Regions from separate parts of the Uliginosibacterium sp. 31-12 genome, predicted to be linked through region 1. Evidence: predicted binding sites of a transcription regulator. Region 1 holds the regulator's gene; each other region holds the start of a gene.
What was found. Region 1 encodes sigma-54, which starts transcription at its own class of promoters, with help from an activator protein. Its sites were predicted from a motif close to TGGCACGCTTNCTGCTNA; they were not measured.

Region 1 (2,221 bases):
ATGTGCGCGAAACCCTCGGTATTTGCGATCACGCCTACATCATCAATGCGGGTGAGGTGCTGGCTGGCGGCAAACCGGCAGAAATCGTGCAGAATGAACAGGTACGGCAGATTTACCTTGGCGAACACTTCCGCCTCTAGGCTTGGCCGCTCCGCACCTCCCCGTCTGTAAAGAATGAAACCCTCGCTTCAGCTCCGCCTTTCCCAGCAACTTGCGCTCACCCCGCAGTTGCAGCAATCCATCAAGCTGCTTCAGCTGTCCACGCTCGAACTCAATCAGGAGATCGAACGCATCCTGCTCGAAAACCCGATGCTGGAGCGTGAAGGCGGTGACGAAGAAAGTGATGGACCCGTCCCTGTCGAGGCGGGCGAAGCCAGTGTGGCGACGGCGGGTGAGGAATACCGCATCGAATCCTCTGCTTCATCCTCCGGCGATGAGGATTTCGAGTCGCCGAGCGTGACGGACATGCCGGACAACATCGGAGAGGCTTACGACAGCGTTTCGGATGATGATATCGGCGAAGCTGCCGAATGGCGCACGGAAGGCGCCTCGCGGAATGGCGGTGGGGACGACGATGATTCCGACTTTCAGGAATTCCAGGCCGCCGCTACTTCCTTGCGGGATCACCTGCTGGGGCAGGTCGCCCTGATGCCGCTGGTTGATCGTGATCGTGCGCTGGTGCAGCTGATCATCGAAGCGCTGGACGACGACGGTTTGTTGCTGCAGGACCTCGAGGAACTTCTGCCGCTGATTCCGGCCGAATGGGAAGTAGAACTCGATGAGTTGAACATTGCCTTGCATCAGGTCCAGAACCTTGACCCCGCCGGCATCGGCGCTCGCAACTTGCAGGAGTGCTTGCTCCTGCAGATTCGCGCTTTGCCGGAAAGTGCCACGCGCGATCACGCCATGCTGATCGCGGACGGCAATCTGGAATTGCTGGCTGCGCGCGATTTCGCGCGCCTCAAGCGGCGCCTGGGCTGCAATGATGATGCCTTGCGCGCAGCTCAGGAACTCATTTGTCATTTGAATCCGCGTCCGGGGGCTCAATTTGCACCGATGGAAACGCGCTACGTGATTCCGGACGTGGTGGTGCGCAAGCAACGTAGCGGCTGGACGGTGAGCCTCAATCCAGAGGCCATGCCGAGACTCAGGATCCATCGGGTCTACGCCGATATACTTCAACAGAACAGGGGCGTAAGTAGTTCCTTATCGGGACAGCTGCAGGAAGCCAAGTGGCTGATCAAGAATGTGCAGCAGCGATTTGACACCATCCTGCGTGTTTCGCAGGCCATCGTCGAACGTCAGCGCCAGTTCTTTGATCATGGTGAAGTGGCCATGCGTCCGCTGACCCTGAGGGAAATCGCCGAAGAGCTGGAGCTGCATGAGTCAACGGTGTCGCGGGTGACCACCCAGAAGTACATGGCCAGTCCCCGCGGTGTGTTCGAACTGAAATACTTTTTTGGCAGTCATGTTTCCACCGATACCGGTGGTGCATGTTCAGCAACGGCGATACGCGCGCTGATTCGCCAGCTGGTCGCGGCCGAAGACGGGAAAAAACCCCTGTCGGATGCCAGGATTGCCGAATTGTTGGGCCAGCAGGGTATCGTGGTGGCACGCCGGACGATTGCGAAATACCGGGAGTCGCTGAATATTCCGCCGGTCAGTCAGCGCAAGTCGATCTAACAGGAGAGGAGTAGTTTTATGAATCTCAACATCACCGGCCATCATCTGGAAGTCACTCCCGCTTTGCGCGAATATGTGGTTTCCAAGCTCGATCGGGTGATTCGCCATTTCGATCATGTTACGGCGACCCATGTGACCCTCTCGGTACAGAAACTTAAGCAGAAAGCAGAGGTGACTGTTCACGTGCGCGGCAAGGATATCCACGTGGAAAGTGAAGACGACGACCTGTATGCCGCCATTGATGCGCTGGCAGACAAGCTGGATCGTCAGGTTCTCAAGCACAAGGAAAAGATCAGCGATCACAACCGTGAATCGATGAAACGGCAAGGCGCTGAGAGCGCCAGCTGAAGCGCTGGACGCAGCCGGTCTGGACAGGCAGAATTGTCCGGCCGGCGATGGTTGAGGCTTTCTGCCTCAACCGCTCTGAAACCCAGAAAGCGGCGAGCTCCGGTCCGGAGACTCGCCGCTGTGCTGTAAAGACTCATGAACCTGATTTCGCAGATCCTTGACCCCGTGCGCATCCGTGTCGATGTAGCGG
Region 2 (2,221 bases), on a different contig from region 1:
TCTTTTCGTCGATTGTCATGCTCATTTCATCATCTCCTGTGCGCAATGCGAGAGTAGAGGGAAGAGAACCTTGTTACGCCGGCGGAAGCCGGGAGCCCGCCTGCGGCAAGGCTCCCGACCCTCGACTCTCGGTCCTCAGGCGGCCAGATCGGCAGCCGTCTTGCCCACTTGCGATTCGTCGATCTGCTTCATGATGCCGTGGGCCATCAGCAGGTCTTCGAGCTCGTCCATGGTGATCGGCGTCGGGATGATGCCGTTGCCCTTGTTGGCATGAACCTTCTCGGCGAGCGTGCGGTATTCGCCTGCCTGCTTGGAATCCGGAGCGAACTCCATCACGGTCATGCGGCGCAGCTCGGCGTGCTGAACGATGTTGTCGCGCGGCACGAAGTGGATCAGGCGGGTGCCCAGCTTGCCGGCCAGTGCTTCGGCCAGTTCCAGTTCCTTGTCGGTCTGACGCTCGTTGCAGATCAGGCCACCCAGACGCACGCCACCGGAGTTGGCGTACTTCAGAACACCCTTGGAGATGTTGTTGGCGGCGTACATGGCCATCATTTCGCCAGACATGACGATGTAGATTTCCTGCGCCTTGTTTTCGCGGATCGGCATGGCGAAGCCGCCACACACCACGTCACCCAGCACGTCGTACGACACGTAATCCATGCCGTCGTAAGCGCCGTTTTCCTCGAGGAAGTTGATCGAGGTGATTACACCGCGGCCGGCGCAGCCCACGCCCGGCTCCGGGCCACCGGATTCAACGCAGCGGATGTCGCGATAACCCACCTTCATGACATCTTCCAGTTCCAGGTCTTCCACGGAACCGGCTTCCGCGGCCAGCGACAAGATGGTGTCCTGTGCCTTGGCGTGCAGGATCAGGCGGGTGGAGTCGGCCTTGGGGTCGCAGCCGACGATGAGGATTTTCTGGCCCATTTGCGCAAGCGCGGCCAGCGTGTTTTGCGAGGTGGTGGATTTGCCGATCCCACCTTTGCCGTAGAAGGCAATCTGACGAAGGTCTGACATGTTGTTTCTCCTGAATCGTTGAGCAGTGATGTTGCTGCAATCGAAAAATGTCCTCTGTTGGGAACGTCGGACAAGCAGTCGATCTACCGTGCCCCGGATGCAGCCCCTCGCGCCTTTTTTGCTCTTCAAAGTAAGCGACTTGTTGGCGAGACATGGTCGGTGCGAGGACCATTCAGCAACTGGCGTGCCAAGTTTTCACGGATTTCTTGAAAAGCTTGCCAAATGGTCGTTTCGGAAGTTCTTCGTGGTGCCGGCGAAGTCATTTCCGGATATCGACAAAGCTGACATTCACGCCGCCACACCGCTCGAATGAAAGGAGTGTCATTTCGCTGTGTGTCGTATCTGAAGTGCTCCGTTTCGCACGCGCGCCGCACGCACTCAGGCATTGAGCCCTGCGGGTATGACACTTGCTGAGGGCAGGGCATAGCCAGGTCGAGAGGAAACCCAAATGCACGCCCAGCCTTCACTGATCCAGCCCGTAGCGGTCACCGGCAACGCGCGGGCGACGCATTTCGAGCGTATCGGTGGAGCCGAACCGATCGCCCTGCTGGCTGAGCGCTTCTATCACCACATGGATACGCAGCCCGAGGCGGCTGCCATCCGCGCCATGCACCCGGCCGATCTAACTCCGGTGAGGAAAGTGCTGGAGCTGTTCCTCGTCGAATGGATGGGCGGCAGCAAAGACTATTCGGCCATGCGCGGCCATCCGCGCCTGCGCATGCGCCACATGGAATTCCCGCTCGGAGTGGCGGCACGCGATGCCTGGATGAACTGCATGCGCGCCGCCCTGAATGAAGTCGTGACCGATGCAGAGCTCAGGACGCAACTCGAAGCAGCCTTTTTCAAAACCGCGGATTTCATTCGCAACCAACAGGAGAATCACCATGACAACGATCGATAAGACCGCGTTCGGCGTGCTCGAAGCCGAGGAACGCCTGCTCAATGGCGTGTTCAAGGGCGCTACGGCCGTCCCCGGACGCTTCGGCTTCCGTGGCGACATCGCCATTGAGTTTCAGCCCAAGATGGCCGATGAGAAGCGCCCGCCTGAGAAGTGCTGCGAGCAGGTCATGGCTGCCGCCAACGAAGGCGAGCCGCATTTCATCTTTCTTGCCGGCTTCCTGCTCTCCTTCGGCTACCTCAAGCTGCTTGCCGAAGTGCTGGGCGAAGCGTTGTCGCCCGCAGGCAAGTACATCCTCTTCTGCGA
Region 3 (2,221 bases), on a different contig from region 1:
CGGGTTGAAAACAGCTCCCCGGCATGCGTACCGGTGGAGCAAGGGAACCCGCAATACTAGTGCAAAAAGGCGCCCAGAGCAAGCGAACCGGTCATTTCGCCCACAACGCCCAAAGACCATACTGAAAGGAGGCCTCAAGCGGCTTTCCATACGCAACCGTTCTTGCGTAATACTTCGCTCATAACACTGAAAACAGCCCTGCCCCAACATGCTCAAGATACTCGTCATCGACGAAATTCAGGAACGCGCCCTGGAGATCTGCGAGGGTCTGACCCGCGCCGGCCATATGGTCGCTGCGGTACTGCCTGATGCAATCGAACTCCACGACCGGGTGCAGCAGCTGCAGCCCGACGTAGTACTGATCAATACCGAATCTCCCAGCCGTGACACGCTGGAGAACCTCGCCGTGCTGGACCGCAAGATGCCACGCCCGGTGCTGATGTTTGCCGAAGACGATGCGGACGACGTCATTCGCCAGGCCATGCGTGCCGGCGTCTCTTCCTATGTAGTGGATGGCCTAGCCCCCGAGCGCCTGCAAAGCCTGCTCAAGGTTGCCACCCTGCGTTTCGAGGAATACCTGGCCTTGCGCCAGGAGCGCGATGAAGCCCAGCGCAAGCTCTCCGAACGCACCCTGGTCGATCGCGCCAAGGGCATCCTCATGAAATCCCGCAACATGAGCGAAGACGAGGCCTATCACGCCCTGAGGAAGCTGGCGATGGAACGCGGCCGCAAGATCGGCGAAGTGGCAGAGCAGATCATCTCAGCAGCAGACCTGCTGCTCGGCTGACCCCACGCCCTGCCGTCCCTGCCCCACGACAGGCAAGACGGGGCCGCCCTGCACCAGGAAAAAGCCGTAGCACAAGCACTTCGCACAAACCATTTCATAAAAATGGTTTTTTGATTCGGATCAAACTGGTGCCTGAGCGCCATTCCGGCACATTCACAGTGCGTCATTTTTCCTGCCAGGCCACTCTCAAGAAGCGCTCCATAAACATCGAGGCCTTGTAGCGCAAGGATTTCAGGAATCTGGCACGCCCCATGCTAACTCTCCATTGAAGTCGAGCCAAAGATGGCTTGCATGGACAACGGCGTCCAGCCCTTCTGCCAATTCGGCAGCAAGGAGCTGTGGCGCCGTTTTTCTTTTGGTGCCCTTCCAATTACCCCGGAGAGAGAATCATGACGGAGAAATACGATGCCAACCTCAGCCGACGCAGCTTCCTCAAGCAAGGTGCTGCCGTGAGCAGCGCTGCCGCCGTGGCCGCCAGCGGCCTGCTTCCCGCCACCAGCGCGTGGGCCGCAGGCAGCGACAAGCCGGAGCTCACTGAAGTCAATATCGGCTTCATTCCGCTGACCGACTGCTCCTCGGTAGTAATGGCAAGCGTGATGGGCTTCGACAAGAAATACGGCATCAAGATCAATCCGACCAAGGAAGCCTCTTGGGCTGGCGTGCGCGACAAGCTGGTCAACGGCGAACTGCACGCAGCGCACGTCCTCTACGGCCTGATCTACGGTGTGCATCTGGGCATCGGCGGCCCGAAGAAAGACATGGCCAACCTGATGACCCTTAACAACAATGGTCAGGCCATCTCGCTCTCGAACGAAATGCGCGACAAAGGCGCTATCGACGGACCTTCGCTGGCCAAGCTGATTGCCAAGAAGGACAAGGAATACACCTTCGCCCAGACCTTCCCGACCGGCACCCATGCCATGTGGCTCTACTACTGGCTGGCCGCCAATGGCATCAATCCTATGAAGGACGTGAAGACCATCGTTGTGCCTCCTCCGCAAATGGTGGCCAACATGCGCGTGGGCAACATGGATGGCTTTTGCGTGGGCGAACCCTGGAACCAGCGCGCCATCATCGACAAGATCGGCTTTACCGCCACCACGACACAAGACATCTGGACTGATCACCCAGAGAAGATCCTCGGCACCACGGCCGAATTCGTGCAGAAATACCCAAACACGGCCCGTGCCATGATCTGCGCGATTCTCGAAGCCTCGATGTGGATCGACACCAGTGCTGCCAACCGCAGCAAGACTGCCGAAACCATCTCAGCCAAGGCTTACGTCAACACAGACACCGACGTAATCCGTAGCCGCATGATCGGCCAGTATGAAAACGGCCTCGGCAAGACCTGGTCGGAGAAGAACTACATGAAGTTCTACAACGACGGCACGGTGAACTTCCCCTACCTCTCCGATGGCATGTGGTTCCTCA

Region 2: a site for sigma-54 is predicted at 1,190-1,207, ahead of nifH (nitrogenase iron protein). Genes of this name have one in related genera too.
Region 3: a site for sigma-54 is predicted at 1,028-1,045, ahead of Q3Y64_RS05435 (CmpA/NrtA family ABC transporter substrate-binding protein). Genes of this name have one in related genera too.

The regions. Positions count from the first base shown of each region.
Region 1 is NZ_JAUOOA010000006.1:34,330-36,550, reverse strand. Features, by position in the region: gene lptB (LPS export ABC transporter ATP-binding protein) at 1-140, shown strand, start outside; gene Q3Y64_RS12275 (RNA polymerase factor sigma-54) at 175-1,683, shown strand; gene raiA (ribosome-associated translation inhibitor RaiA) at 1,702-2,031, shown strand; gene Q3Y64_RS12265 (PTS sugar transporter subunit IIA) at 2,167-2,221, shown strand, end outside.
Region 2 is NZ_JAUOOA010000001.1:836,113-838,333, reverse strand. Features, by position in the region: gene nifD (nitrogenase molybdenum-iron protein alpha chain) at 1-25, opposite strand, end outside; gene nifH (nitrogenase iron protein) at 136-1,017, opposite strand; gene Q3Y64_RS03975 (group II truncated hemoglobin) at 1,466-1,918, shown strand; gene Q3Y64_RS03970 (hypothetical protein) at 1,902-2,221, shown strand, end outside.
Region 3 is NZ_JAUOOA010000002.1:36,525-38,745, forward strand. Features, by position in the region: gene Q3Y64_RS05430 (ANTAR domain-containing response regulator) at 209-787, shown strand; gene Q3Y64_RS05435 (CmpA/NrtA family ABC transporter substrate-binding protein) at 1,177-2,221, shown strand, end outside.